DNA from 3 places in the Pseudoalteromonas sp. SG45-2 genome. Region 3 is predicted to be linked to each of the others. Evidence: predicted binding sites of a transcription regulator. Region 3 holds the regulator's gene; each other region holds the start of a gene.
What was found. Region 3 encodes LexA, which represses DNA repair genes until DNA is damaged. Its sites were predicted from a motif close to TACTGTATNNNNATACAGTA; they were not measured.
Positions count from the first base shown of each region.

Region 1: a site for LexA is predicted at 2,936-2,955, ahead of dinB (DNA polymerase IV). Genes of this name have one in related genera too.
Region 2: a site for LexA is predicted at 4,506-4,525, ahead of ruvC (crossover junction endodeoxyribonuclease RuvC). Genes of this name have one in related genera too.

Region 1 covers NZ_JACJEO010000031.1:5,723-15,851, reverse strand. Annotated here, with positions in the region: gene H5116_RS18315 (methyl-accepting chemotaxis protein) at 1-149, shown strand, start outside; gene H5116_RS18310 (leucyl aminopeptidase family protein) at 221-1,741, opposite strand; gene dinB (DNA polymerase IV) at 1,871-2,923, opposite strand; gene H5116_RS18300 (thioesterase family protein) at 3,655-4,083, shown strand; gene H5116_RS18295 (aldo/keto reductase) at 4,102-5,154, shown strand; gene H5116_RS18290 (ABC transporter substrate-binding protein) at 5,272-6,195, shown strand; gene H5116_RS18285 (fumarylacetoacetate hydrolase family protein) at 6,146-6,766, opposite strand; gene H5116_RS18280 (hybrid sensor histidine kinase/response regulator) at 7,099-9,066, opposite strand; gene H5116_RS18275 (response regulator) at 9,077-9,538, opposite strand; gene H5116_RS18270 (ATP-binding protein) at 9,539-10,129, opposite strand, start outside.
Region 2 covers NZ_JACJEO010000013.1:31,651-41,779, reverse strand. Annotated here, with positions in the region: gene tolA (cell envelope integrity protein TolA) at 1-210, opposite strand, end outside; gene tolR (protein TolR) at 215-643, opposite strand; gene tolQ (protein TolQ) at 630-1,334, opposite strand; gene ruvB (Holliday junction branch migration DNA helicase RuvB) at 2,298-3,305, opposite strand; gene ruvA (Holliday junction branch migration protein RuvA) at 3,313-3,930, opposite strand; gene ruvC (crossover junction endodeoxyribonuclease RuvC) at 3,933-4,457, opposite strand; gene H5116_RS10945 (ABC transporter permease) at 4,588-7,089, opposite strand; gene H5116_RS10940 (ABC transporter ATP-binding protein) at 7,079-7,792, opposite strand; gene H5116_RS10935 (arylesterase) at 7,793-8,416, shown strand; tRNA gene H5116_RS10930 (tRNA-Pro) at 8,528-8,604, shown strand; gene H5116_RS10925 (hypothetical protein) at 9,044-9,292, opposite strand; gene H5116_RS10920 (cyanophycinase) at 9,385-10,129, opposite strand, start outside.
Region 3 covers NZ_JACJEO010000021.1:72,639-82,767, reverse strand. Annotated here, with positions in the region: gene H5116_RS15570 (hypothetical protein) at 1-8, opposite strand, end outside; gene H5116_RS15565 (S41 family peptidase) at 8-1,615, opposite strand; gene H5116_RS15560 (endonuclease) at 1,716-2,369, opposite strand; gene H5116_RS15555 (DnaJ C-terminal domain-containing protein) at 2,602-3,570, shown strand; gene H5116_RS15550 (chaperone modulator CbpM) at 3,570-3,890, shown strand; gene H5116_RS15545 (hypothetical protein) at 3,953-4,678, opposite strand; gene H5116_RS15540 (hypothetical protein) at 4,992-5,372, shown strand; gene H5116_RS15535 (PaaI family thioesterase) at 5,373-5,813, opposite strand; gene lexA (transcriptional repressor LexA) at 5,981-6,598, shown strand; gene coxB (cytochrome c oxidase subunit II) at 7,082-8,224, shown strand; gene ctaD (cytochrome c oxidase subunit I) at 8,224-9,816, shown strand; gene H5116_RS15515 (cytochrome c oxidase assembly protein) at 9,816-10,129, shown strand, end outside.

The sequences.
Region 1 (10,129 bases), on a different contig from region 3:
CCGACGAGGTTAATTTGCGTATAAATGAGCTATCTCAATCAACTGAGCAATCATTAAATAATACTAAGCAGCTTACCGATGCCAGTGATAATCTCAAACAAAGTAGCGAAGGTCTTTCGAGCGTAGTTAATCGTTTTAAATTAGATTAATCGATAGCGTTCTCATAAAATGCAAAAGCCCTGAATTAACAGGGCTTTTTTATTACATGTAAGTTTTTAGCTTACAAACAATAACGTGCAAACAAGCTCGTTACTGATGCAGCTGTTGGCTTACCATGCTGCCAATCACCGCCTTCAACACCGCTACCTGCAATATCCATATGAACATAAGGTAGAGGCTGTGCAGAGTCATTACCGTGCTTATCAAGCCCACCAACAATAGCCATAAACGCCATAGGGAACTGATGTCCACGAGCAGTAACGGCAGATGCTGCGTTATTGCTAGATAAAACATCGTCAGCTAGCGTACGTGGTTTAATAAAGTCGTAGTCTTCACGGCGTGAACGCGATACTTCAGCGCCATCGGCCCACAAATCTCCAAGGTCAGCTATTTGACGTGAAACACCAGCACTACGAGCTGGACCATTTTCAACATACGCACCGTAAGGACCCATTGCGCGAGCTGCATGACCCGTTAATGTAGCTACAGTAAATAACGTTGGATTAACCTCACCTTTAGCTAAATCTTTCATTTCGCTAAGCAGGTCGCCCATTGCTAAACGCCCTTCTGCATCGGTATTACCAATACGTACACGAACACCTTCACGGCTAGTAATAATTTCATCTGGCACAAAACAATCTGAGCCAATAGAGTTACGAACAACAGCTAAGTACGAGACCACTTTAACGCCTTTAGGCTGATAATCAGCAACGGCTTTCATAAAGCCCGCAACAGAAGCTGCGCCGCCTTTATCACGGCTCATGCCTGCCATATGGCCGCCTACTTTTAAATCTGCACCGCCTGTATCGTATACAAGGCCCTTACCTACAAACATAAGTGTGCGAGTAATTTCGCCCTCGGGTACATATTCAAGCTTAACAACACGTGGGTGATGGCGCTCAACTGCATACGATGCGCGAGCAACTGTACTTAGCATTGGGTAGTTTTTATCAATAGCTGCAATATCATCAATTACGTCAACTGCAATGTTTGAGCCTTTAAACAATTCAACGCAGTAATCAGCAAAACGTGGGGGAGCCATACGCTCAGGTTCAGTGCCACACAGGTCACGCGCTGCATATTGGCCTGCTGCAATTGCATTAACAGCTTTAATAGTTTGCTCGCTTGCGCCAACTAAACCAATCTGTGTAATTGGTTCAATGCTTTCACCGTGATATTCACGCGCTTCTAATGGCTGCCATAAGGCTTGGCAAGCGCCTAAATAAGCAACTTCTAAAGCATGCTGATAACGGCTATCGCCATTTAAATTTGGTAAAAATAATGCAGGGTTAACACTGCCCGACGCTTTTGCTTCGTTAATTGCTAATTTAGCAGCATCAAAATAACGACGCACGTCGTCGTAATCTCTATTTAACGGACCGGTTGGCGCAAGTACAACGCGCTTGTTTTCAATTACTAATAAAGTAACTTGCTTACCGATGCGAGAATCTACGTTTGCTTGAGCTAAAATAGCATCACGTAATGAGTTATTTGGTAACTGAGAAAAGTCATTACTAATAATAATAAGCGCATCATGAGATGTGCATTCAAGGCTTGCACTAACCGCTTGAGGGTATGCCATAAATAAGGTCCTGTTAGAAAACATAAGCCCCTATTATCGTCGATTTAAATATTGAAGACCAGCAAGGAGCGATGAGCTAATCACATAACCTATCAATAAATGGCAACTTGGAGTTACAGGCTTTACAGCTTAATCGAGAATACTAAGTTGGAAGTTTTGCTCTGGCTCGTTTTTAATGCCAACGCCTATGCCAAGTAATCTTACAGGCTGTTGTAGCCCACGCTGATAGGCCTTAGTAAGTAGTTGAACAAGTATCTCTGTGTTGAGCTCGTGATATACCTGATCGGCTGAGGTCACTACAAAATTTGCAAACTTCACCTTAACACTCAATTTATTAATACGGTTTTGTAACTGCTGTTTATTTAGCCTTAAAACTAATTCCTCTAACAATCTTGGCAGCTCATCTAAGCACTCTTGCAAACTTGTTTTGTTGTACTCGTAGGTATGTTCAACACTCAGCGATTTTCTTATACGATCTGTGGATACTTTACCAACATACTCACCTGCACATTTTTGATAAAGCGACACACCAAAATTACCCACATGTTGCTGCATCCAGTTAACGCCTTTTTCACGTACATCCTTGCCGGTATATAAGCCTTTTAAATTTAGCTTTTCGAGCGTTACTTTGCCCACTCCTGGAATTTTCCCAAGCGGTAATTGCGCTAAAAAGTCATCGACCTCATCAGGCAAAACGACAAATTGACCATTCGGTTTATTTTCGTCACTGGCTATTTTGGCAATAAATTTAATCGGTGCAATACCAGCTGATGCAGTGAGCCCTGTAGTATTGTAAATATCGGCTCTTATTTGCTGTGCAATAAGTGTGGCACTGCCTTTACAAGCGGTGCTGTCTGTTACATCTAGGTAGGCTTCGTCTAAAGAAAGGGGTTCAATTAAGTTTGTATAGCGGCTAAATACTTCACGTATTTGGTTTGAAGCTTCTTTGTATACAGCCATGCGCCCTGGGACAATAACTAAATCGGGGCATAATTGTTTAGCATGATAGTTCGACATAGCCGATCGCACGCCATACTCTCTAGCTATATAGTTAGCGGTTGAGAGCACGCCTCGTCGGCTATTGCCTCCAATAGCAAGCGGTACACATGCAAGTTTTGGATTATCTCGCATTTCTACTGCTGCATAAAAGCAATCCATGTCTATGTGAATAAACTTCTTCATCACCACAACAAAAACTGGTTATTTATACAGTCATTATTATAGAATCAAATGTGATAAGCAAGCCTAGGGCCTGTTTATCTTTCGAGGTTAAATTTGCAGCAGTATGTTTGGTATTTAGGCAAGGCAGAGCCTATGTAGTGTGGTTATTCCCCATAAATAGGCGATAACGTAGCACAAATGCCAAACATACGCTGCCCGAAGGGTTCTGCCTAGGGGCAATTTACTCTTTGTTGCCTACATGGATGTAGGTAAGGGGCGTGAGCAGGACGCGGAAGCTTTGCTCGGTTTTTACTTAGCCCACTAGGTCACAAACCTCGCGCCGCGATTAAATAGCCCCTAGATTGAACAAATTTTAATCCTGAAAGGTCAACAGGCCCTACTAGTTAACGATTAAAAAAAGTGTTTATTGTCCTCCGATCTCTTATAACCACGTAGCCAATACATAACCTCAAATAAAAATCCTGCCAACATTAAAATGATAGCGCCAGATTCATTCCCCATCGCGTAACAGGTAAAAGAGGCTATAAAAACCAAACAAGCTAAGGACCAATTAATTATATTCTGCATATTATTACCTTTGTGTGTGTTTTTGTGTGTCTGTGTAATTTAACTGTAGACCTAAAATTAAACAGGTACAATCATCTTATAAAAAAAACATGCCATTAATTACCTTGAGCTCGTAACACCATGTTGATAATCTAAGTACTTTAAAAATCAAGGGCCAATAAATAATGCAAACGTTTAAAGATCAGCACCCTATTCATACCGATATCACCGTAGCATGGGCTGATATGGATGCGCTACAACACGTAAATAATGTAGTGTATTTACGTTACTTTGAAATAGCCCGAATCGACTTTTTAAATAAAATAAATTTGTTCGACACAATAAGCCCAAACGGTGTGGGCCCAGTAATAAGCGAAAATAACGTTCGCTATAAACGCCCAGTAACTTTTCCCGACACACTCACTGTAGGCGTTACAATTACAGATCTTAAAACAGATCGCTTTACCATGAACTACACAGTTTACAGCCATGCACAAAAAGCAATAACGACTACGGGTGCATCTAAAGTTGTAATGTTTGATTTTACTACAGGGCAAAAAGCCCCAATCTCCGAGCCTCTTTTATCGGCTTTAATCAGCCATGCTCAAAACTAATTTAGTTAAGGAATTTTTATGCAATACAACCCACTAGGTAGCAGTGGCGTAAACGTATCTCGAGTGTGCCTAGGGAGTATGACTTGGGGTAAACAAAATACTCAAAGCGACGCTGATGAACAAATAGCCTACGCGCTAGAGCAAGGCGTAAACTTTATTGATACAGCCGAAATGTATGCTGTACCTCCTTCGCCAGAGACCTATGGTAAAACCGAGGAAATTATTGGCAATTGGCTATCGCGTAATCAGCAAAAGCGCAGCGATGTGGTACTAGCTACAAAAATTGCAGGCAATGGATTATCGTGGGTACGTGATGGCGGCAATATTACTCGCCAAACAGTAATAGAAGCCGTGGATGATTCACTTAAGCGACTTCAAACAGACTACATTGATTTATATCAACTACATTGGCCAAACCGCTCTACCCCTCACTTTGGCAGACAATGGCCCGGCACTCTTAAATTTACCGACGTAAATACACAAGAGCAGCAAGCTAGTATGCTTGATATTCTAGAAGGCCTTAATGAATGTGTTAAAGCAGGTAAAATTAAGCACTGCGGTTTATCTGACGATACGCCATGGGGTATAAGCCAGTTTTTAAGTTTGGCCAAAGAGCATAACTTACCGCGTATGGTATCTATTCAAAATGAGTTTAGCTTAGCGCACGCTAAAGACTGGCCGTATTTAATAGAACAATGTGTACACGAAGATATTGCCTACTTACCGTGGTCGCCTTTAGCAGCCGGTTTATTAACGGGAAAATACCTAAACGGTGCTCGCCCAGAAGGTTCTCGTTGGACCTTCATGCAGCGTAACGGTATTTTTAGAGATACACCCAATGCAGAGCAAGCAACTAAGCAGTATGTTGAGCTGGCTCATGCAAACAATATTACTCCAGCACAACTAGCCTTAGCATGGTGTAACCAAGTAGATGGCGTAACTTCTTCAATTATTGGGGCAACATCTATAGCTCAATTAAAGGAAGATATAGACGCATTTAGCATAACGCTAAACGACGAAATTCTTAGTGAGATTAACACCATATTTAGAAACCATCCGATGCCTTATTAAGCATGTATGAGTTAAAAGCAGCCTTGAATGAGGTTGCTTTTTAACTAAAATATTTGACCCTACTACAACCAACACTATACTTTTATTAAGTTTTCTTAATTCAACGAACACTTATCAATGCTGAAAAACGGATACTATGCATTTTGCTTATTAATTGTATTCAACGCGCACGCCGTTGAGCAAAAAGTACAACCTCTAGAAGAGATTATTTGGCTGCAAAGTTACACGCCCCCTTTTCATATAGCTAAAAGTGAAAGCGCACCACAAGGCGGTATTTGCGACAACCTAACCGAGCAACTCATTAGAACCATAACTGATGTAAAACATACTCGCTTAATTGTTCCTCAGCAGCGTATAAATAAATATTTAAATGAAGGGAAAAATGTATGTTTTCCGTGTGTTATTTATAAAAAAAATAATAACCAACAACTTAACTACTCAAATCCAACAACGGTATATCCCCCATTTTCAATTATCACGACTAAAGAGCTAAAGCCGCAATTAGAAGAAAAGCACGGCTCGCCTATTCACCTTATTAATTTATTAACCGACCCGCAATATGTATACGGGCAAGCGGCTGCACGTAAATTTACAACTAAAATTAATACAATTATTGAAAATACAAAACGAGATAAAGAGTCTTCGTTAAGTTGGAGTAGCGAAAATGAAAGTCAGGCTGTTATAGCACGCTTGAGTCACGGCTTTTTAGACTACTCAATTGATTACCCGTTTATGGCTGATTACTTTAATAAACAAGGGGAGTATACGAATATAGAAAGTGTGCCAATTGCAGAAAATGACATTCAATTTATAAGAGGAGCAATAGGCTGTGCGGCTAAAGCACCTAATAATTTTGCAGAGCAAGCCCTTAAAAAAATTAACCGCGCATTAAAAAATAATGTACTTCAATCGCCTGAGTATCAACAAAGTCAGCATAATTGGCTTAAAACCACCTTTACTGACTTTGATAAACACTACCAACAGCAAGTCATTAATTTTTACTTACTTGCCACTGATGCTCAAGCAAACACTGATCATTAGCATAAAGCGCCACTGCAAAAATACTTTTAGCTGTTACCTCACCTACGCCCGACGGTGTACCTGTCATTATTACATCACCGTCTTCTAAGCTCATAAATTCACTAATTTCTTGTAAAATTGAGTCAGGGTTGTGCAGCATAAAATGAGTATCACCTCGCTGAATCACTTCATTATTAATTTTAAGTTCAAAGGTAAAGTGCTTCATTGCATCAGTTAGCGCTACAAAATCAGTTAAAATTACAGAGCCGTCGAACGCTTTAGCGCGCTCCCATGGAAGCCCTTTATTTTTTAATTTACTTTGCACAGTACGCTTAGTTAAATCAAGGCCGAGTCCAACACCTGCAAATTTTTTATCTTTAACTACAAAACTTAGCTCGGTTTCATAATGCAGCGTATCGCCGTTGTGAGCTGCAAATAACGTATTAGTAATTGCGCTATTTGGCTTATTAAATAAAACCATTTGATCTGGCGTTTCGTTATTTAGCTCTGCAATGTGTGCGGTATAATTACGACCAACACACACTACTTTTGATGGTGTTAATTCTTCAGATACTAACTTTATTGAATGCATATAAATAATGTCTCAGTTATTGGACCTGTTGACCTTTCAGGATTAAAATTTGTTCAATCTAGGGGCTATTTAATCGCGACGCGAGATTTGTAACCTAGTGGGCTCGATAACTGCTCCTGCGTTATTCTACTGACTTACATCCCTGTAAGAATAAGTAAAAACCGAGCAACAAAGAGTAAATAGCCCCTGGACAGAACCCTTCGGGCAGCGCATATTTGGCATTTGTGCTACGTTATCGCCTATTTATGAGGAATAACCACACTACATAGACTCTGCCTTGCCTAAATACCAAATAAACTGCTGCAAATTTAACCTCGAAAGATAAACAGGCCCTAGCTAATAAGCGTTTCAAGTAAGCTCAAATTAATAGGTTTAAGTAAAACTCGGTCAATATTTAAATCTTTTATTTCTCTTGGATCTGGCTCTGCGCCACTTACAATCACTAAACGTAATTCAGAGTATCGTTCATTAATTTGCTGGCCTAAGTCAACGCCACGACCATCAGGTAAATGCATATCTAACAATACCTTATTAAATTGCTGGTCGTGATTAAGTATTTGCAAACATTGTGCGCAGCTAGACGCAATGACGGTTTCAACGCCTAAACTTTCTAAAAGTAGTTGCGTAATTTGCGCTGCATCATGATCGTCTTCCACAAGTAAAAAGCGCTGCTTTTTCTCGGTTAAGCCATTACTACAATTTATATCTTTAGCTTGCGGTGCATGCTCTGGCGCTACCAAGTAATCTTGCAAACATTGATATAAAGCCGCGCTATCAACAGGCTTTGGTATTACATCGTTAAAACCAAGTGCAGCAAGCTCCTCATGTATGCCTTTCATAGTAGCTGCAGTGAGCGCAATTATTGGGCCTTTGTAGCCCATTTTTCTAAGCTCTATGGTAGCTTCCTTGCCGCCCATTACAGGCATATGAATATCAATAAAAATAATATCGTAAGGCGCTTTATACGCATCTGCTATGCGTACTTTTTCAAGTGCTTGCTGGCCATGTTCGGCATAATCTACGCGCGCACCACAGGTACTGATCATATGACCAACTAACATGCGTAAATCACGTAAATCATCAACCACTAATACTCGCCCATGCACTTTGCATGGAGCCGATTTACTTTGTAATTGTGGGGCACTACTAAAATTAAGTACTTGTCGTTCTACTTCGCTAATATCACCTGGATATACCGAAATCGTAAATGTAGAACCTTTGCCTATTTCAGAGTGCAAACTAATAGCACCGTGCATACGCGCTAACAATTCAGCACATATTGCCAAACCTAAGCCTGCGCCACCTACAGAGCGTGATTCTACATCTGCTATTTGTTCAAATGGCTTAAATATAAGTTCTTGTTTTTCAGGGGCAATGCCCATACCTGAATCTTTAATGCTAAAAAATAGCATTTCGCGATCATCAACCCATTGCATCCACGCATTAACAACAATTTCGCCTTTATCGGTAAATTTAACCGCATTGTTTATTAGATTTATTAAAATTTGACGAACTCTTGTTGCATCCAGTCGTGCAACCAAAGGTAATGGCTGATGTGATTCAAAGCGCAGCGTAAGGCCCTTATCAAGCACCGATACGCGCATTAGCGTGTATACATCGGCAAGCATGCTATCAAGGTTAACTTCGCTTAGGGTCAGCTCCAGTTTATCGGCTGCTATTTTAGATAAGTCGAGCACGTCGTTTAACAAGCTCAATAAGTGTTTACCGTTTCGATAAATAACACCCAATTCATTTTCAGCTTGCTGACTAAAATCGCTCTGCATTAACAGTTCGGTGTAGCCTAAAATAGACGATAGAGGAGTACGTAACTCATGGCTCAAATGAGCTAAAAATCGATCTTTTGAACGGTTTTCGGCTTCAGCTTTTAAGCGCTCTACTCTCTCGCCTTCAACATCTTTACGTGCCAAAGCATAACGAATAGCTCGCGCAAAGCGGCTCGAACTCATTTCTGTTTTAATTAAGTAATCTACTGCACCGGCATCAAGCGCCGCCGAGTCTAACTCGTCGTTTGACTGCCCGGTAAGCATAATAATGGGACCGCTAAAGCCATTGGCAATTGCTTCTTTTAATACATCTAAACCATTCGATGCACCCAAGCGGTAATCAAGCAGGCAAATGTCGTGCTCATTTTTACTAAGCGTTGCAATTGCCTGCTCTGGAGAGCTTATCCATTGAATGTTAAACGTGTGTGAATCCAATTGGTCCAGATAGTCGCAGGTGAGTATGTAATCATCTTCATCGTCTTCTACAAGCAGCAACTGAGTCACTTTATCTAACATACAATCTCCATTAATCGTTAAATGTTGTCGGTAGCTCTACAAATTCTACCCAGTATTTTCCTAGCGTTTTCATCAAATCAACCAAACCATCAAACGTTACTGGTTTTGTAATGTAAGATGCAGCACCTAAGTTATACCCTTTAACCATGTCTTCTTCTTGTTTAGACGTAGTTAATATAACAACCGGAATTCCCTTTAAGTTAGGGTTTCCTTTTATAGCTTCAAGCGCTTCACGGCCATCCATTCTAGGCATATTTAAATCAAGTAATATAAGTCCAGGACGCGGCGAAACTGCTTTGTCTTCAAACTTACCTTTACGCTCTAAATACTCAAGCAACTCAACGCCATCTTCAACAAAGTGAAGCTCGTTAAGTACACGACTTTCAGCAAGGGCATCTTGTGTTAACAAACGATCATCTTCATCGTCGTCTGCCATTAAAATAGTAATCGGTTTTACTTTTGAATAGGGCATTTAAGCCTCTCCTTGCAATGTGAAAAGCTCAGCTTCCACAGGTAGTTTTATAATAAAGGTTGCACCTTCACCGTCTTTACTTTGGGCTGTAATTGTTCCGCCGTGGCGCTCCACAATACGCCTACATACAGAAAGGCCAATACCCGTGCCTTTATATTGTGAGCGTCCATGTAAGCGTTGAAACGGTACAAATATTTTATCGGCATAGTCTTGTGAAAAACCAATACCGTTATCTTCTATGGTAATAACTTGAAAACTTAAATGAGTATTATGATCAGAGCTGAAAATATCTTCATCTTGATAACTAATTTTTATGTGTGGGTTTACGTCGGGACGCCTAAATTTAACAGCGTTCGACAACAAGTTTAAAAACAGCTGCTGCATTTGGCTTTTATCGGCCTGAATAACTGGTAAATCATCTACATCAATTTGTGCTTCAGACTCTTTTATCGCAATCTCTAAATCACTTAATATATCAGCTACAACTTCATTTAAATTCGTGTCATCAAAATCTTTACCACGCGTTGTAATTCGCGAAAACTCTAATAAGTCGTTAATCAAGTTAGACATACGCTGCGCTGCATTTTTCAT
Region 2 (10,129 bases), on a different contig from region 3:
TTTTTCTTTCTTTTGAAGTTCAGCAATTTTTTGCTCAACTTGTTTTTGATCAACTGTAACGGCTGATACCGCTTTATCTGGCGTAGGTATAGCCGAATTAAGCGTTACTTCCATTACTTTAGGTGTTGGCGGATGAATATTTGCAGAAGCATACAAAAATCCACCAATCCCTAAATGAAGTACTATTGATTTTACTACTGAACTATTCATACAGCTACTTCCCCTCAAAGGATTCAGTCATTAATCCTACTGATGGTACGCCTGCATTTTTCAAAAAATCCATTAGTAATAATACTTCTTGATACGACACCTTACCCGAGCCTTTAATCATTACCGGCACGTCAGGGTTTTTCATTAGCTGTAATTTTATAACCGCAGCCACATCAAGTGCTTCCATAGGCTCTTCTGGATCAGTACCTACACTCACGTAATATTTACCTTGTGCATCTATTGAGGCAATAATAGGCGGAGTATCTTTAGTATCAACTAAATCAGACTCTTCCATTTTAGGTAAATCAACTTTTACACCATGCGTAATAAGCGGTGCTGTAGCCATAAATATTATAAGTAGTACCAACATTACATCAATGTAAGGTACTACATTAATCTCTGCGACCGGACGGCGCTTTTTACGCTGATACATTCGCTTGTGCCTCTATTTGTGTAGCTGCTTGACGGTGTAAAATATTAGCAAACTCTTCCATAAAGTTAATATAGTGAGACTCAAGCTTTTCAACACTGTTTGAAAAACGGTTATAAGCAATAACAGCAGGGATCGCCGCAAATAAACCCATAGCAGTCGCAATAAGTGCCTCTGCAATACCTGGTGCTACCATTTGTAATGTAGCTTGCTTAACTTCACCTAGTGCAATAAAGGCATTCATTATACCCCACACTGTACCGAACAAACCGATGTACGGACTTATAGAACCTACTGTTGCTAAAAACGATAGACTAGATTCCATTTTCTCAATTTCACGAGAAAGCGCAACGCGCATAGAACGGTGCGTCCCTTCCATAACAATACTCGCACTTTGAAATGTATTCTTTTTATGACGAGCAAACTCTTTAAAGCCCGAAGTAAACAAAGCTTCAATGCCTTGAGACTGACCGCTGCGTGACGATATCTCGTTATATAATTTGCTTAAATCGATACCCGACCAAAACTTTTGCTCAAATTTCTTAGCATTTATTAGCGCATCCGATATTGCTTTTTTACGTTGAAATATAATTGTCCACGACATTACAGACATGGCAACTAGCCCTAACATTACTAATTGAACAAGCAAACTTGCTTCTAAAATTAGATCTAAAAAATTAAGCCCTGATCCCACGTTAAACTCCTAAATAATTTCAAAATACGGCAAATTGGTTAATTTGTGTAAATATGACCGCTTACACGGCCAAAAGTTGCATCTAGTGTATCTAGTCCATTTCAAGCTGACAACGGTATTGCTATGAATAGGCAACAAAAAACGTTAAAAAACAGCTTTAGTTTGCATTTCCCTTTGCCTCAGTATTTTATTTAAACTTTTAAACAAACTCGCTAACTATAAATATGCGTAAATATATACATGAAACGTCATAAAATGCGCCGTTTATTCAAAATAAGAGCATAAACACTCAAAACCTATAAGCCTCACCTGCACGTAATAGTAAAACTAATACCGAGATATAACGAAATAAATTACTTAAGTTATAAATTTCATAAACTTATAAATTTAACGATTAATTAACGCACAAGATTCAAACAACAATAAAATTCACTAAATTAGTTTTTCTAATCTGAAAATACAAATTTTCTAGTTTGAACAAAAAAGTAAACTTACGTATTATTCCCCCATACCGAGCTAGCGCACTGAATGAGATAGTTTCATTAAGCCAAGTTCTTAGTAATAGGATATTTTATCGTATTACATTGTTTTACTCTTTCTGGATAAAACCAAATTTAGTAAAACGTAGTTCCCCTAGATTACTTCCTTCAACTTGTTGTTTGCCCGCATTTTTTGCGGGCTTTTTTTTGCCTGCAATTTAGCGCGCTACATATTTTATTTATAAACTAATAATTGCCCTACCTAATTTACAATAAGTAATTCGCTTACTAGTTTGAATGGTACGCAGGATAGCCTCGCGAGTCTTAACGCCCTGTGAATTAACAGTTAACTATAAAGCGTATTTGTATTTTGAAATAACATTTGCAACAGTGTGTTGAGGTTTTGGGTATAATAATTTGAAACAAAGGGATACTGAAACAATTACCTGCTGCGCAATAAACCACAGCAAGTAAAGTATATAGGCTAGTCTTTTTTAGGAAGTAAACCAAAGTGATGGTATGCACTGTCAGACACTATGCGCCCACGTGGTGTACGTTGAATAAATCCTTGCTGGATTAAAAATGGCTCTATTACATCTTCTATTGTTTCGCGCTCTTCGCCAATAGCAGCCGCTACATTGTCGAGCCCGACAGGGCCGCCCATAAATTTTTCGATTATGGCGAGTAAATATTTGCGGTCCATATAATCAAAACCACTTTTATCTACGTCAATCATATCAAGGGCTTGCTTAGCTACATCGGCGTTTACTGTACCGTCAGATTTTACTTGAGTGTAATCGCGTACACGGCGTAATAAGCGGTTTGCAATACGTGGTGTGCCGCGTGAGCGCTGGGCAATTTCGGTAGCGCCATCGTCACACATTTCTAAACCAAGATAATGTGCAGAGCGCCCTACTATGTGCGACAAATCTTCTACAGAATAAAACTCTAATCGCTGCACAATTCCAAAACGGTCACGCAGTGGCGATGTAAGCGAGCCTGCTCGTGTGGTTGCACCAATGAGTGTAAATGCAGGTAAGTCTAATTTAATAGAACGCGCAGCTGGGCCTTCACCAATCATTATATCAAGCTGGTAGTCTTCCATTGCGGGATACAGTATCTCTTCAACTTGCGGGCTTAGCCTGTGTATTTCATCGATAAACAGTACGTCGCCCTCTTCTAAATTAGTAAGTAGAGCAGCTAAATCGCCTGCTTTTTCAAGTACAGGGCCTGATGTTGTTTTAATACTTACGTGTAATTCATTGGCTACAATATTTGCAAGCGTGGTTTTACCAAGCCCAGGTGGGCCAAATATTAATAAATGATCGAGCGCTTCACCACGAGTTCGCGCAGCTTCAATAAAAATTTCCATTTGCTGCTTAACATGAGGCTGGCCTCTGTAGTCGGCTAAAAGTTTTGGTCTTATTGCACGATCTATAGAGTCTTCATTTGTTTTTTCAGTCGCATCAATTAAGCGATCCGCTTCAATCATGGGTTACTCACAACATAGATTTTAAAGATTCTCTAATAAGAACCTCAGTAGACATATCGGGTTTACTTATCGATTTTACTGCTTTTTGAGCTTGTGGCAATTTATAACCTAATGCAAGCAGTGCCGATACGGCATCATCCGCTGCATTATTAGCAATTGTCGCATCGCTCATTGGCTCTATTACTGCGCTGTCACTAAATGGCGTAAATAAATCATTACCCCAATCTTTTAGCCTGTCTTTCATTTCAAGTACTAAACGCTCGGCTGTTTTTTTACCTACACCGGGTAATTTAACAAGCGATGTTGAGTCTTCGTTATTTACACAACTTACAAATTGTTTTGCCGACATGCCCGATAAAATAGCTAAGCCAAGTTTTGGCCCTACGCCATTTGCTTTTAATAGCTCTCTAAACAAAGCACGTTCAACTTTATTATTAAAACCAAATAATAGTTGAGCATCTTCACGCACTACAAAGTGAGTGTAAACAATCGCATTTTCACCAATTTTTGGTAAATCGTAAAAACAGGTCATTGGCATTTGTACTTCGTAACCTACACCACTTACTTCGAGTAATATTTCTGGTGGCTGTTTTTCGACTAAAATACCATTTAAGCGGCCTATCATAATTATTTCCTTAAACGTCCTCTAACGGTTTTGCTTGCGCTGCCCGCTAGTTTAATTAAATTTTGTTCTGAGTGAGCGTGGCAAATGGCAATAGCGAGTGCATCAGCTGCATCGGCTTGTGGCGTACCAGGTAGTTTTAAAATATTTTTTACCATGTGTTGCACTTGAGTTTTATCAGCGCCACCGTTACCTACTACTGCTTGCTTAATTTGCCTAGCTGAATATTCAAATACGGGCAAGTCGGCCATTGCAGCACCTACAATAGCAGCGCCTCTAGCTTGGCCAAGTTTTAAAGCTGAATCGGGGTTGTGCGCCATAAATACTTTTTCAATGGCAAAGGTTTCTGGCGAAAACTGCTCAATAAGCTGTGTAATGCCTTGGTAGATCATTTTAAGCCTAACCGGAAAAGGATGATCGGCTAACTTAATACAGCCACTGCCTAAGTATGTAAATTTAGAACCTTGATGGGCAACAACACCATATCCGGTCAAACGTGAACCAGGATCGATCCCTAAAATGATGGCCAAACAGCGCTCCATTGTTATTATTTTTAAATTACGCTAATAATGCCAGAGTACTGTATAAATTACCAGTACAAAGAAAAACAAAAATGCCCACGTACTAGGTGGGCATTTACAGGAACATGTTAGTTTAAGCTTACCCTAGGGCACGCACTAATCCTTGGGTGTTTTGTTTAAGTGTTCGGGCAATCATTAAATAACCTAAACCTGCCACAAATACGCCGCCAGCTACCGGACCAATAATCCATATATGTGGGTGTAACTTACCTGCTAAATCAAACATTTGTTGCTGCACAATCAAAAGCGCTATATCACTAAAAAATGCAGCCACTAAACCAGCTAAACCGCCGAGTAATAAAAACTCATACAGGGTCGCGTTTTTAATTAATCGGCTTTTAGCGCCAAGCGTTCGCAGTATTACAATTTCTTGCATACGCTCACCTAAACTAGCTTGCACTTGCGATATAAGTACAAGCGCGCCACACAGCACAACAATTGCAAGTACAAAGCCAATGGCGAGCGATACTTGCGAAATAGTAGTTTGTATTTGCTTAACAAAGTTATCAATATCAATGGCTGTAATAGTAGGGTAAGTACGTAATAACTGGCTAAAGTCACGTTTTTGATCTGGATTTATACGTACCGACGAAATATATGTTGCGGGAAAATCTGCAAGTACATCAGGGCTTAAAATAATAAAAAAGTTAGGTTTAAGCGTGGCCCAATTTACTTTGCGCACACTGGTGATTTTAGCGTCGAACGACTGCGAACCAATTAAAAATGTAAGCGTATCGCCTATCTCAACATCTAAACGCTCAAGCATCGACTCCTCTACTGAAGCCTCAGCCATCGCATTGTCACCAAACCACGAGCCTTGTGTTACTTCATTTTGGTCAGGCACATCTTTAAGCCATGTAAGATTTAGCTCACGACCAATACCTGCACGTGCTTCTTCGTCTTTTTTTTCGTTGTCTTGCAGCGATACAGAACGTGCTACCAACTCGCCGTTTACCGCATTTACGCGCCCACGAATAGTTGGATAAAACTCTGATACCTGAATATCTTTTTGAGCTAAATATTCATTAATTGGCTCAAGCTCATTTTGCGTAATATTAACCAAAAACGCATTAGGCGCGTCGCTTGGAAGTTGCGACTGCCAATCAGATATCATGTCGTTTTTAAGTACCACTAAAAACAGCAGTAATTTAATCGCTAACGAAAAACTAATTAACTGTACCGCGTTCACATTTGCACGCTTTTGGATAGATGCAATTGCAAGCGACCAACTATTACCTGGCTTTAATCCTAGCTTTCGACCACCACCAAATATTAATTTAGATACTAAAAACAGCACACCAATTAGCGCAAGTGTTGATATAAACAAAATAAGCGTTATTTTTATGTTGTTACTAAATAACCACATTAATAAAAACACGGTTAACGCACTCATACCTAAATGCACACGACTTACTGCCAACTTGTCGCCTAAGTTACGGCGCAGAACTCTAAGCGGTGGAATATCAAATAAATCAAATAATGGTTTAATAGAAAACATAACGGCACAAATTACGCCAGTGCTTATAGCCACCAGCCAAGGTTTAAAGCCACCTAAAGGCAGCTCTGTGCCCATACTTTTTGATAAGTAACTTGTTGCTATTTCTTGCAAGCCATAACCAATTAACAGCCCAATATTTACCGCCATTGCACATACAAGCAATAAATGAAGCATGTATATTTTGCGGATCATTGAGCGGCTACCGCCGAGCGTTTTCATCATCGCTACTGGGTCGTATTGGCGTTCACAATAACGTTTTGCTGAAACAGCTATAGCCACTGCAGCCAAAATAATGCCTAGTAAACCAGCAAGTAATAAAAAGCTCTCAGCGCGGTTTAAGCTGTTTGAAATGGGTGATTGGCGGTCTTTAACGCCATACCACTGTTGGTTTTCTTTCATTTGTGGTTTAAGCCACTCGTAAAAGCTATTTATGTCGGCCTCACTACCTGCATAAAGCTGGCGGTAATAAACACGACTACCCGGCTGCACAACTTCGGTTTTTGCCACATCGTCAATATTAATAAGCACACGACGGCTACTCGAAAATACATTAAATGGCGCGTCTGGCTCTTCTACAATAACTTTTGAAACATTAAATAATGCCGCGCCAAGCTCTACTTGCGCGCCTATATCAATATTTAAACTGTAAAATACCGACTCACTTAGCCACACATTACCCGGCGTTGGCCCGCTATTAGCAACCTTAGTTTCACCGGTTAGGGTATCTTTAACTTTTAACTGCCCTTTTAGCGGGTACGCATTAGATGCCGCTTTTACTGAGCTAAACTGCATCTCATCATCGGCAAACAACATAGTGTCGAAATACACCATTTGCGCCGTTTTTAAATTTTGGCTCTGTGCTTGAGTAATAAAAGCGGTGTCCAGAACATGGTCGCTTGCAAGTACACGGTCTGCTGCAATAAAAGCACTGCTTTTTTGCGCAATACTTTGCCCTATTCGCTCAGTAACCATAGACAATGTAAGCACGGTTAACACAGCAAGAGCGATAGCTGCGCTTATAACCGTGAGCTCACCACGGCGAAATTCTCGTAAAAATAATTTAAGCGCTAACTTAACCCACATTAGCAACGTCCTCTACTTGGCTTTTTACCAGTAAACCCGCTTCTATTTGAATAATGTGCTCACATTTTTGTGCAAGCCCTTCATCGTGAGTTACCAAAATAAGCGTGGTGCCGTGCTGAGTATTTAAATCAAATAATAAGGATTCAATCATTTTACCGTTTTTGCTGTCTAAATTAGCCGAAGGCTCATCAGCAAATAGTATTTTAGGTGTACCAATAAATGCTCGCGCAATAGCAACACGTTGCTGTTCACCGCCAGAGAGTTGCGACGGGTAATGATCAATTCGATGGCTCAAGCCTACTTTTTCAAGCAAAGCAATTGCTTGCTCTTTCGCATCACTTTCGCCAGCAAGCTCTGCTGGCAGCATAACGTTTTCTAGTGCAGTTAAGCTTTGTACTAACATAAACGATTGAAACACAAATCCAATTTTAGCGGCGCGCAGTGCAGCACGCTCTTCTTCATCTAAATTGTGTAATGGTTCACCATCTAAAAATATTTCACCGCTGCTGGCGGTGTCCAGCCCTGCTAATAAACTGAGTAACGTAGATTTACCTGAGCCCGATGTGCCAACAATAGCAACAGACTCGCCATGCTTGACATTAAAGCTGATGTCGCTGAGGATGGGCAGCTCACCTTCAAAGGTAGAGACTACTTTAGACAAACCATTAACCTGAATTATATTTAATTGAGAAAGCGCTGACATATGACTCATTCAATCCTTCGTTTAGTATTCATTTTATTTTTAGTTATCAAACCGCTGAGCGCAGCAGCCGAAAACACGATTTTAATACTCGGTGACAGTTTAAGCGCAGCCTACGGACTTCAACAAGAAGAAGGCTGGGTAAAATTGTTACAAGATAAATACGATGACGAACACGCCGACATTGAACTTATCAACGCCAGTATTAGTGGCGAAACATCTGGTGGAGCCCTACGCCGTTTAGATGCATTGCTTGAGCAATACGAACCCACTCATGTACTTATTGAGCTAGGTGCTAATGACGGTTTACGTGGTTTCCCAGTTAAAAAAATGCAAACTAACTTAACGTCTCTTATTCAAAAAAGCCAAGCAGCTAATGCGATGACAGCCTTAATGGAGATTTACATTCCCCCTAATTACGGCCCGCGTTACAGTAAAATGTTTACTGACACTTTTTCGCGCGTTAGCGAAGAGACAAATGCGCATTTAATGAACTTTTTTATGCTAGATATTGCCAGTCAATCTGATCTAATGCAAAACGATAGTTTACACCCTAACAAAAAAGCTCAGCCATTAATACGAGATGAGATGTATGACTCGATCAAAAAGTGGCTAAATAAAGACTAGCTAATTAATACACCGCAAGGGCGCCTTTTTAGGCCTCTTGCGTAATAAACACCCAAACAAACAATCGCTTATTGATTTTTAAAAAAATACACGTACTATTGCAAACAACGTCGGTATGTAGCGCAGCTTGGTAGCGCACTGTCATGGGGTGGCAGGGGTCGAGAGTTCGAATCTCTCCATACCGACCATTAATACCAATCCGCTATAATACTTAATCATTTTGCGGAGCTAAACTTGTCGCTACCTGTGTTAAAAAATTCTCATTTAGAACAACTAAATAGCGAATTTTTTGCCTAGCTATCAACACGTTTTTCCATCCTAAAAATAGATCACTTAATTAAGCGAATTGGTATAAACTCCCTTTATATCAAAAAGTTAAACTTCTCTTCAAAATATAGCCAAAATCCATCTGTTTTGACTCTACAATTTATCCGTAGCACTATCTTATTTAACTAAGCGCACTTAATAAAACTGAGTTTAGCTGGCTAGTTTTGTGGTTTTTGATGGGGGTTGTATTTAATTGTTATTAACTTGAAGTGGCCTTTGTGGAATCTATATGAAGGCATTTGATTTCAATTTATTGAAATTAAAATAAAAAAGCGCTCTAAGCGCTTTTTTATTAAAGTACTAGTGCTTGCGCCCTACACCATTACGTACCATATCTTGCCCTGTTTGGAATACATCTTCTGTAATACCGCGCGCTAAAAGTAATTTTTGATTATCGTCAAACACGGCTACAAAACGACTACCATCACTATTGTTTGTTGCCATACCAACGCCCGAAACACCCTTAAGGCCAAGACCGCCGTTTTCTACATTTAATAAAAAGCTTTCTAATTCGGCTAGACTAGAAATTACATCATTTTCTTTATTCATTTTAACACTCTTTTAGTAAGGCTTTTAAATCATTATGGTGGCTATTTTATATAGAAGAGCCAAAAACTTAAACCCTTGGCTCAGGTTAGTCACTAAACCGACTTTATAGCTAACTCTAAATTGCTTAGCGCACAACCAAACTCTTTTGCATTTACGCGATGATACTGCGTCTCACTCGTTGCTGTAAGGCTAATTATAAACTCGTCTTGTTGGGCTACCGCACTTTGCTCTTGGCTTAGGCACATCGCTTGAGTAAGTGAACGCAGTTTTGAATTTGTTAAAATTGAGCCAAAACGCTGCACTGGCAGTGGAGGTATTTTTATAGCGGGTAACGCTTCATCTATTGTGCGTGCGCTTAATGTAAACGTATTATTGGTAATTTCAATTACACTGCTTGTAGGCCAGTACGAATAGCTATAGCTCTTACTCCCAGGTTGGGCTTTACCTTGGTTAGCCAAATGCACTACACCACTTTTGCCTATTACGGTTATTAAGCTACCTTCTGGCGATTTAATAACAACTAAGGCTGTATTTTCATCAATACCAAAACCATGTCGAATCTCTGTTTTAGTATTTTTCACTTCGTTTTTATTTAGCGCTGCTGCAAGCCTAAATGTACGGTTTTGTTCGCTAAATTGAGTATCTAGTACACCAAAGTTAAAACTGCCCAGCCCACCAGCATTAGTGTTATTTTCACTTTTACGAAGTACCTCAAGGCTTGTCGTATTTGTAAGCATGCCCGTCACTTTACTTTGGATTGCTGCGCCCGCTCCTTCACCTACAATTACTGGGCGAGTTTGCAATGCTTGCGTCCACGGGTATGGGTTATTGTTTTGA
Region 3 (10,129 bases):
TTATCCATTACCTTTCCTCACTCAGTGTTGGCCAAGTTAAGTCCATATTACGCTGGGTAAATTGCTCAGGCATATTTAAAGGAATGAGAGATTCACGAGAGCTTGAAAAATTAGCTGGCTCTGCTTTTGCAGCAGCCGTTCTAATTGGGCAATTGCCATTTTCAACATGAAACAATGCGGTGGCTAAAACGGCCTCGTCACTGTCGCCTAACTGATGATCAAAGTCGTCCTCAATTTCACAACCTTGAACATCAGCATCAAATTGTGGCGTAGGGGTTGGTGTAAAACCCGCAGCGTATTCGCCAAATCCTTTGCTATTTACCCCACTAAATTGAATAGTGTAATAGGTTGTTGCGCAGTTATGAGTTGGGGTAAAGCCATAGGGCTTACCGCAGGTTGTATCGCCAATTAAAATAACTTCTGCGTCTATACCTTTTAAACCATTAATAAAAGCTTCTGATGCCGAACAGGTGCCTGATGTGCTTAATACATAAACCTTCGATAAGTTTAAATCAGGTAGGTTTTCACCTGTGCTAAAAAAAGTAGAGTAATCTATTTCTTCATCAATAAATGGAAAAGGCGAATCAACGGGTTGTTTATCGTTTTGTTGAGTTTGATAATAAAAGCGGTTGTTAACGTTGGCATTACCGGCAACCATATAAGCCAATTGTGCCGACAGTGCTAATAAACCACCACCGTTATATCTAAAGTCGATTACAAGCTCATCAATACCATCGGTTTTAAACTTATTTACTGCATCAATAAGCCCTTCTTGGGCAATGCTTATATGACTATTAAATTGCATGTAACCCACGCTTGAACCATTTGCGGTTGTAATCGTTTTAACATTTTGAACCGGTGTTTGTTCAATATTGCCAGCGGTTACATTAAATGTTTTTTCGGCGCCATCGTTACTGCGTACAACAATAGTATGTGAGTCGCCGTTAGTAGGACTAAATAAACCTTCGTTAAGCGTATCTACACCCGACTGTGTATTGGTATTAATGCTAACACCGTCAACTGAAAGTACAGTATCACCACGTTGAAAGCCTATTTGGCTTGCAGGTGAATCATCTTCAAGATAAGCGACGCGTAAAATACGGTCGGCTGTATCGCCAATAAACGCCCAATTTATACCGTAACCAGAAGTAACGCCCGATTGCGCTTCTTGAAAGTAATCTTCAGTAGGTTCTGAAAAATGAAAGTTATCTTTTTTTGCCCCTGAGTCGGTAAGCTGCTCTGTTTTTAATTGGGCAAAATAATCGGCTACTGTGGCAAAGCTTTCAGGATCGTTATCGGCAATCTCATCATACCAAAGGTAGGTTTCGTCGCTCCAAGAGCGAAGCCAGAGTTTTTCGTAAAGGGCAGAACCGGCTTGATCTGGGTAAGGCTCGTTGTTATTAAAGGGATCGTTACCCGTACGCGGGGTTTCGCAAAAGTTTTTTAAATCGTTAGAGGGTTCAAATACACCCGCAGTCCATGTTGGACTGCTACTAACAGGTGTTGTAACTACAGGGGCTGAGTCGATACCGCTACCGCCGCCGCCACAACCGGTCAAAGCAAAGCCCGCAAATGCAGTGAAAATGGCAAGCGAGGTTTTATTATTTTTAAACATAGTTAAGGGCTTTTTTGTAAATAAGTTGTTTAAAATATTACAACACTCGCTCGTTTATTCAACATTTATAACTTTGATTTATGTAAATGAGTGTTAAAGCTTAGAGCTTGCTCGCACTACTTGTATCTGCGAATGCTTGCTTTTGCCATGCATTAAATAACTTTTGCTGTTTATCAGAGATTTTTAAACCGTATGTTTTTTGCATGTAAGCGTAGGTGTCAGCTATACGTTTTCGTGCATAAACAGGCGGTTCAACTACACGTTGCTTAAAGTTTACTTTTACTTCGCAACGACCATATTGTGTGGCGTTTTCGCTAAGCATACCAAAACGATAATTAGAGCGATCGGCATTAATTTCGCCAATAGCTGGCGCTAAGTTATTTATATCAGCTTCCATTTTTCTAAATTTAGCACTTACTTTACGGCAGTTTTTACGCCCGCCATCTTGCCAGCATTGTAGCTGGTGACCAAATTCCCACGCCGGAACAATGTGCTCCCACTCAATGCGTAGTGCTCGCACATTTACTTTACCTGAGCGGGTAAGGGTATTTCGAGGAATGTAACCACAGTTAGACGGGTCAGGAACGAGTTTTTTGCCTTCTTTTTTAATGTCGCAACCGCAGTAAATGCTTTTGGCGTTGTCAGGTAGGGTTTTAATTAAATGTCTTTTAGCCGTTGAAAAACGGGTAAATTGTTCGGCTGATACCGAAACGCACACACAACAAGCCAATAAGGCCAGAATAAATCGAGTCATATCCATCACAAATGTGAACTACAGGAATAGGCAGTTTAAAGCCCTGAAGATAAAAGATAAAGTTAACTTAAGGCCTACGCTTATATTAATAAAAAGTGCCTGATTAATTTTTTTACTCAAAGTTACTTTCACTATTCATTTATTTCTCAATATTTATCGTATTTTAACCACACAAGGTTACCCGTTAAGGAGTATGCTTAAAGCTTACTCAATATGAGGATTTGGATTGCAAATGAAATTTGTTGATTATTATGCAGTGCTTGGAATATCGCCTGATGCAGATGATAAAGCGGTTAAAGTTGCTTATAAAAAGTTAGCCAGAAAATATCACCCAGATGTAAGCAAAGAGCCTCAAGCAGAAGATAAGTTTAAAGAAATAGCAGAAGCTTACGAAGTCATCCATAACAAAGAAGAACGGGTAAAATACGACGAGTTACGTCGTCACCAACAAAATCGTGCTCGTCAACAGCAAGGCCATTATGGTGGTAACAATGCCTCTTCGCAAAGTAATTATCAGCAAAGCGATCCTCAAACCGACCAAGAGTTTTCTGACTTTATTAATGCAATGTTTGGCGGAGCTGGTGGATTCGATCGTTCCGGGCAGAGCAGAAGTAACGCCGCTCGCGCGCAAAAAGGACAAGATGTGGAAATAGAGTTCCCAATTTTTCTTGAAGAGACTTTAGTTGATACCGTTAAGCCTGTTGAGTTTATGTTACCGCAGCGAGACAGCAGTGGCCGTGTCACTGAAATTAAAAAATCACTTAAAGTGAAAATTCCTGCAAGCTCAGTAAATGGCGAGCGAATTCGACTAAAAGGGCAAGGCGGGTTAGGGTCAGCGAATGGGCAAAATGGCGACTTGTATTTACAAATTAGTTTAGTGCCTCACCCATTATTTGATGTTGAGGGTCATAACCTAAATATAGTTGTCCCTCTTGCACCATGGGAAGCGGCTCTTGGTACAAAGCTAAATTTACCTACGTTGACAGGTAATATCCAATTAACTATTCCTTCTAATAGTCAGTCTGGTCAACGCTTGCGTATTAAAGGTAAGGGATTAATGAGTAAAAAAGCCAAAGGTGATTTATTTGCTGTGCTTAAAATTGTTAATCCAACATCTGTTGATGATACCAGTAAAAAACTGTGGGAAGAATTAGCCAAAAAAGCTCACTTTGATCCCCGTAATAACTGGAGCAAACCATAATGCAAATTATCGTGACACAAAAAGACGATTTACTTACTAGCAAAGAGCTATGTTTGAGCAGTGATATTAGCGAAGCAATTTTGTATGAACTAGTTGAGCACAATATTGCGGTTCCAATTGAGGGGGATCATGTTACGCAGTGGCAATTTACGGTATCTGCAGTGACCTTAGTTAAAAAAGCGGCCCGTATCCAACATGACTTTTCGTTAGATTGGTCGGCAATAGCTTTAGTTTTACAATTGCTGGATGAGCGTGATGAGTTGATTTTCGAAAACGAAATGTTAAAGCGACATTTGAGTCGATTTAAGCACTTGGAATAAAATAAGCCCTAGGCTTATTTACTCTTTGATAAGTGGGCGCTAGCTCTCAAAAACCAATATGACTATTTTGATTTATTCTTATTTTTAATTCGGATAAATCGTTTTAGTCGTATATTTTGTATAAGTAGTAATATTCCACTTAAACAAAAAAGTACACTGGTTGCTGAAAAGCTAATAAGCAGTGGATTATTAAAATTCTCTCGCTCATCGTAATCCATAATATGTAACATCCAAAAAAAGTCGAATATTCGCCATAGCGTGCTGCGAACGGTAACAACTTTGCCGTTATTTTCTGACAAGTACAGTGTTGTGTTAAATGTGTCGTCAAATTGTACCTGCCAAACATTGGTTTTATATCCAACTTCTCGCATACCTTGCTTTAGTAGTACAGCGCTTGTTACTTGAGCGTCAATAAGTAAGTGTGCTTTAGCATTTGCGGTAATTTGTATTTTAGTTGGCGGTTCAAATGGTCGGCCTGTTATTCCATTGAAGCTTTGCTGCTCGTTATTACTAAAGACAGTAATAAGTGGTGTAGTTAAGAAGTTCTCAAAAATTATTTGTGTTGGATTAAACACCTGAGAGGCAATATCGTCAAGGGAGGCAACATAATCAGCCTGCGTAAATGGGTTATTAAGAGTACGTGTTGCAAGATGCTCCCCATGAACTTTATCAAGAGGGATTGCACTCATAATTAAACCACCTAGTAACCATGCTAAAATTTGTAGTGCTAATAAATATCCTAACCATTTATGTAACTTGCGAGCATGTTTAAATATTTTTTTATTCATGTTTTAGTCTTATTATTTTTAGAAGCTAGTTTATTACATTAATAGGATAAGTTACTGCGACATTTTGTCGCAGTTTAAACTATAGCTTACTGTAATCATTTAAAAATAAAAAAGATTACACTTAAATTCCTAACATGACTTATCTGTTTAATTGAGCTGAATATTTGATATCCAGCTAGCTTTAAATGCTAAAAAATACTTAAAAGCTGCGAAATATCCATATAAAGTGGTTAATAGAGCATAGTTGATTTGGTATAACGGTAAAACTACGTTAAAGTTTGCAATGAAATTATTAGAGGATAAATACGAAACGATGTCGGAAATTCAATTTTTAAATGTAGATCTTGAGCTTGAATCAAAGCAAGATATTAGTTTGCTAGTGGCGGACTTGAAAAAAGTCGCGACGATTTTACATTATGACAAAGACGAATACCGTCAACTAGCGCGTATTGAAGCTACAGGTGAGGTGAGCACACCTGATAAAGCCATAAACCATATATGTGAGCTTATTGAATCGTGTTCGCGTAATGCGCTAAAGCAATGGTTAAGCTGTTCACGTAGAACGTTTGATATTGGTTTTGAATCAGGGACTTCTCCTAAGTGCTTTAATCAAGCCTTAGATGCAGATACATTATTGCGTATATCTGCGATTGGTGCGGGTATGGAAATTACCATTTACCCAATCGAAAAGTAACTATCTTCGCTCTACGACTGCTGCGGTCATTTTTGATACGCAGCACAGATCATTGCGGCTATTTGTAATTTTTATTTCCCATACTGAACTACGTTTGCCAATATGAAACGCTCTAGCCGTTGCTGTTAAAGTGCCGTTGCGAGATGCTTTTAAATGACTTGCGCTAATTTCCTGCCCTACACAGTAAAATTTAGTAAAATCGACAACAAAGTTAGCGGCATAGCTGGCAACTGTTTCGGCAAGTACAACGTTAGCACCGCCGTGAACCATGCCCATTGGGTTATGATGCTCAGGAATTGCCGGCATTGTGGCAACCAAATAATCATCGCCAATTTCTGTGACTTCTATCCCCATAGTTTTCATTAATGTTCCTTGGCCATTAATGCCTTGTTCTAACTGCTTGCACAGCTCTAAGGTGATGGGCTGGTACCAAATACTCATAATGTCTCCTTTGCATTTTTAATCATTTATAAACTTAGCTTTAGTTATATCCTTGAAATGTACACAAGTGAAATTACTTTAGCTATTTTAAGGCTTAATTTAAATTTGCGATTTTTATTTAACTGTATATACTCACAGTTAAATGTACTGTATGGAAAACCAGTTGTATGCGACCATTAACGAACCGCCAAGCTCAAATACTCGAACTAATTAAAGTTTTTATTAAAGACACTGGTATGCCTCCTACACGTGCTGAAATAGCGCAAACATTAGGTTTTAAAAGTGCCAATGCTGCTGAAGAACATTTAAAAGCACTTGCTAAAAAAGGCGCAATTAAAATGAAACCAGGTGCAAGCCGTGGTATTCAATTAATTGAAGAAGAAGAGCCAGAACAATTAGGTTTACCGCTTATAGGGCGTGTTGCTGCTGGTTCACCTATTTTGGCGCAAGAGCACGTTGAAAGTCACTGCAAAATCGATCCATTAATGTTTAAACCGGCTGCAGATTTTTTACTACGCGTTAACGGTATGAGCATGAAAGATATTGGTATTATGGATGGTGATTTACTTGCTGTACATCGTACTCAAACCGCTGAAAACGGACAAGTTGTTGTTGCCCGCCTAGACGAAGACGTAACTGTAAAACGTCTTGAGAAAGCGGGTCGTAAAGTATTACTTCATGCTGAAAACGACGATTTTGACTCTATTGAAGTAGATCTTGAGAATGAGTCTTTTAATATTGAAGGCTTAGCCGTTGGCGTTATAAGAAACGCTGATTGGATGTGACTTTAAAAATAGCTTTTAAACAAGCAGTTTTATAAATGCGTACTAATTAGTACGCATTTTTGTTTTAAAATTTGTACTAAAAAATAGGGCGTAAACAGCCCACTGACTATTTAAGCTGTAAACTTTTTTGCACTTATATTTCCCCCCTCCGAATGCGTTAAACCCCTTTGTTTTGCTCATATTTTGAACTTCCTGTTGCCCAGTTGATTACTGATTTTTATTAATTATTCAATATCACCTGATTGTTTTTTATACTAAAACTTGCTTGTTGTTCGTTTTTTAGCTAATTGTTAATGTGCTGAGCTAATAATAACTCACAGCTTTTTAGTTTTGAGAACACACAATATACACAAACTCGTTGTTGGCGCAGCAAAACCAATCAATATTAAATAAGATTGGCTAAAAAAATAAAAATAACGAATTGGCGTTTAAGCCGTATGCCTCTTCGCTTTGCATTCGCAATAGCATCAAAGGAGCCGTCACATGGGTAAACTGACCTCTACCTTGTGGCTTATATTATGTGTTTTTTCGCACCCAGTTTTGGCTAACAGCCAATACAATATGCGCAAAGGCGTAACCGATATAAGCAATAATGTATATCAGCTGCACATGACCATATTTATAATATGTTGTGTGATTGGGGTGATAGTGTTCGCAATTATGTTTTGGGCACTTATTCATCACCGTAAATCTAAAGGGGCTGTACCGGCCCAATTTCACGAAAGCACTAAAGTAGAAATACTTTGGACTGCAATTCCGTTTGTTATTTTAATTGCTATGGCAGTACCAGCCACTAAAACCCTAATTGCAATGGAAGATGCCAGCAAAGCTGATCTCACTATTAAAATTACGGGTTCGCAATGGAAATGGCATTATGAATATATGGGCGAAGATGTAGAGTTCTACTCTATTTTATCTACCCCGCAAGATGAAATCGCGAATCTTGCAGATAAAAATCCTAACTACTTACTTGAGGTTGATAAGCCTCTTGTACTGCCAATAAATCAAAAAGTACGATTTTTAATGACTTCTGACGATGTTATTCACTCTTGGTGGGTACCTGATTTTGCAGTTAAAAAAGATGCGAACCCCGGCTTTATAAACGAAACATGGACGAACATAAACGAAGAAGGTACTTACCGAGGCCAATGTGCTGAGTTGTGTGGTAAAGACCATGGCTTTATGCCCGTTGTGGTGGTCGCTAAATCTGAGGCTGATTTTAAAACATGGCTTACAGATGCAAAGCAGGCTAAACAAAAAGCAGCATTAGCAGATGCCGCATTACTTGATAAAACCCTCCCAAAAGAAGAATTAATGACTTTAGGCGAACAAGTATATATGGCTAATTGTGCTGCATGTCATCAACCTACTGGCATGGGGTTACCGGGCGTATTTCCTGCACTTAAAGGCAGCCCGATAGTGCTTGGCGATATAAAAGATCACATTGATGTAGTTATCCATGGACGACCCGGTACGGCAATGCAAGCTTTTGCCAAGCAGTTATCTATAAAGCAATTAGCTGCGGTTATTACTTATAAACGTAATGCGTGGGGTAATGATACGGGTGATGTTATTCAACCGAGTCAAATACAGACGGCACTTGATGCCAAAGTGGAGGCGAACTAATGAGTAGCATAGTAGAACAACCTAACGCCAATGAAGCTCATCATGCTCATCACCCAGCTAAAGGTTTTAAACGCTGGCTTTACACAACTAATCATAAAGATATAGGTAGTTTATATTTAATTTTTTCGCTGACCATGTTCTTAATTGGTGGCGCAATGGCTATGGTGATCAGAGCTGAATTATTTCAACCAGGTTTACAGTTGGTCGACCCTCACTTTTTTAATCAAATGACCACAGTGCATGGTTTAATTATGGTGTTTGGTGCGGTTATGCCCGCCTTTACAGGCCTTGCTAACTGGATGATACCACTCATGATTGGCGCGCCAGATATGGCGTTGCCAAGAATGAATAACTGGAGCTTTTGGATTTTACCGTTTGCGTTTCTAATCCTATTGGCATCGTTATTTATGCCTGGTGGGGGGCCTGCATTTGGTTGGACTTTTTATGCACCACTGTCCACAACATACAGTAATGATAATACTGCATTGTTTGTATTTGCCGTACATATTATGGGAATTAGCTCAATAATGGGCGCAATCAATGTGATTGTAACCATAGTGAACTTACGTGCCCCAGGCATGACATGGATGAAGTTGCCCTTATTTGTATGGACGTGGTTAATTACTGCCTTTTTATTAATAGCCGTAATGCCAGTGCTTGCAGGGGCTGTCACTATGGTACTTACCGATAAGTATTTTGCGACCAGCTTTTTTGATGCCGCAGGCGGTGGCGACCCGGTGATGTTCCAACACATTTTTTGGTTTTTTGGTCACCCCGAAGTATACATTATGATTCTTCCTGCCTTTGGCATTATATCTACAATAGTACCTACCTTTTCTCGTAAAAAACTTTTTGGCTATGCCTCAATGGTATACGCCACATCCTCCATAGCACTATTGAGCTTTATTGTATGGGCTCATCATATGTTTACCACTGGAATGCCGGTCGCTGGCGAGTTGTTTTTTATGTACGCGACCATGCTTATATCGGTACCTACAGGAGTAAAAGTATTTAATTGGGTTGCCACAATGTGGAAAGGCTCAATAACTTTTGAAGTGCCAATGCTTTTTAGTATTGCGTTTATTGTGCTGTTTACCTTGGGTGGTTTTTCGGGATTGATGCTGGCAATTACACCTGCTGATTTTCAATATCACGATACTTATTTTGTAGTGGCGCACTTTCATTATGTATTAGTAACAGGGGCCGTATTTTCGATAATGGCAGGAGCTTATTACTGGTTGCCCAAGTGGACGGGCAATATGTTTAATATCACGTTAGCTAAATGGCATTTTTGGCTATCACTGGTGAGCGTGAACGTACTGTTTTTTCCTATGCATTTTGTAGGGCTTGCCGGTATGCCGCGTCGAATTCCCGATTACGCACTCCAATTTGCCGACTTTAACGCAATCATAAGTATTGGTGGATTTGCCTTTGGTTTATCGCAATTGTTGTTTGTAGCTGTGGTAATTAAATGTGCACGCGGCGGTGATAAAGTACCTGCAAAGGTATGGGAAGGGGCTGAAGGACTTGAGTGGGAAGTTGACTCTCCAGCGCCATATCATACTTTTTCTAAGCCGCCGGTAATCAAGTAATGACACACGCACCGCTACTCAAACGTTTAGTACTTATTTGCATAGGCATGTTTGCCTTTGCCTTTGCTTTAGTACCTTTGTATGACGTGTTTTGCGACGTAACAGGGCTTAATGGAAAACCTTCGCTTGAGCAAGCAGAGCAAAGTACGCAAATAATACAAAACCGAGAAGTTGGCGTTAGTTTTACTACTCACGCGCAAAGAGGTGCACCGTTTGAAGTTAAATCAAAAGAATACAGTGTTGTGGTAAAACCCGGTGCAATGCGTGAAGTAATGTTTAGTGCTAAAAATAACAGCAACCTAGATAAAGTAAT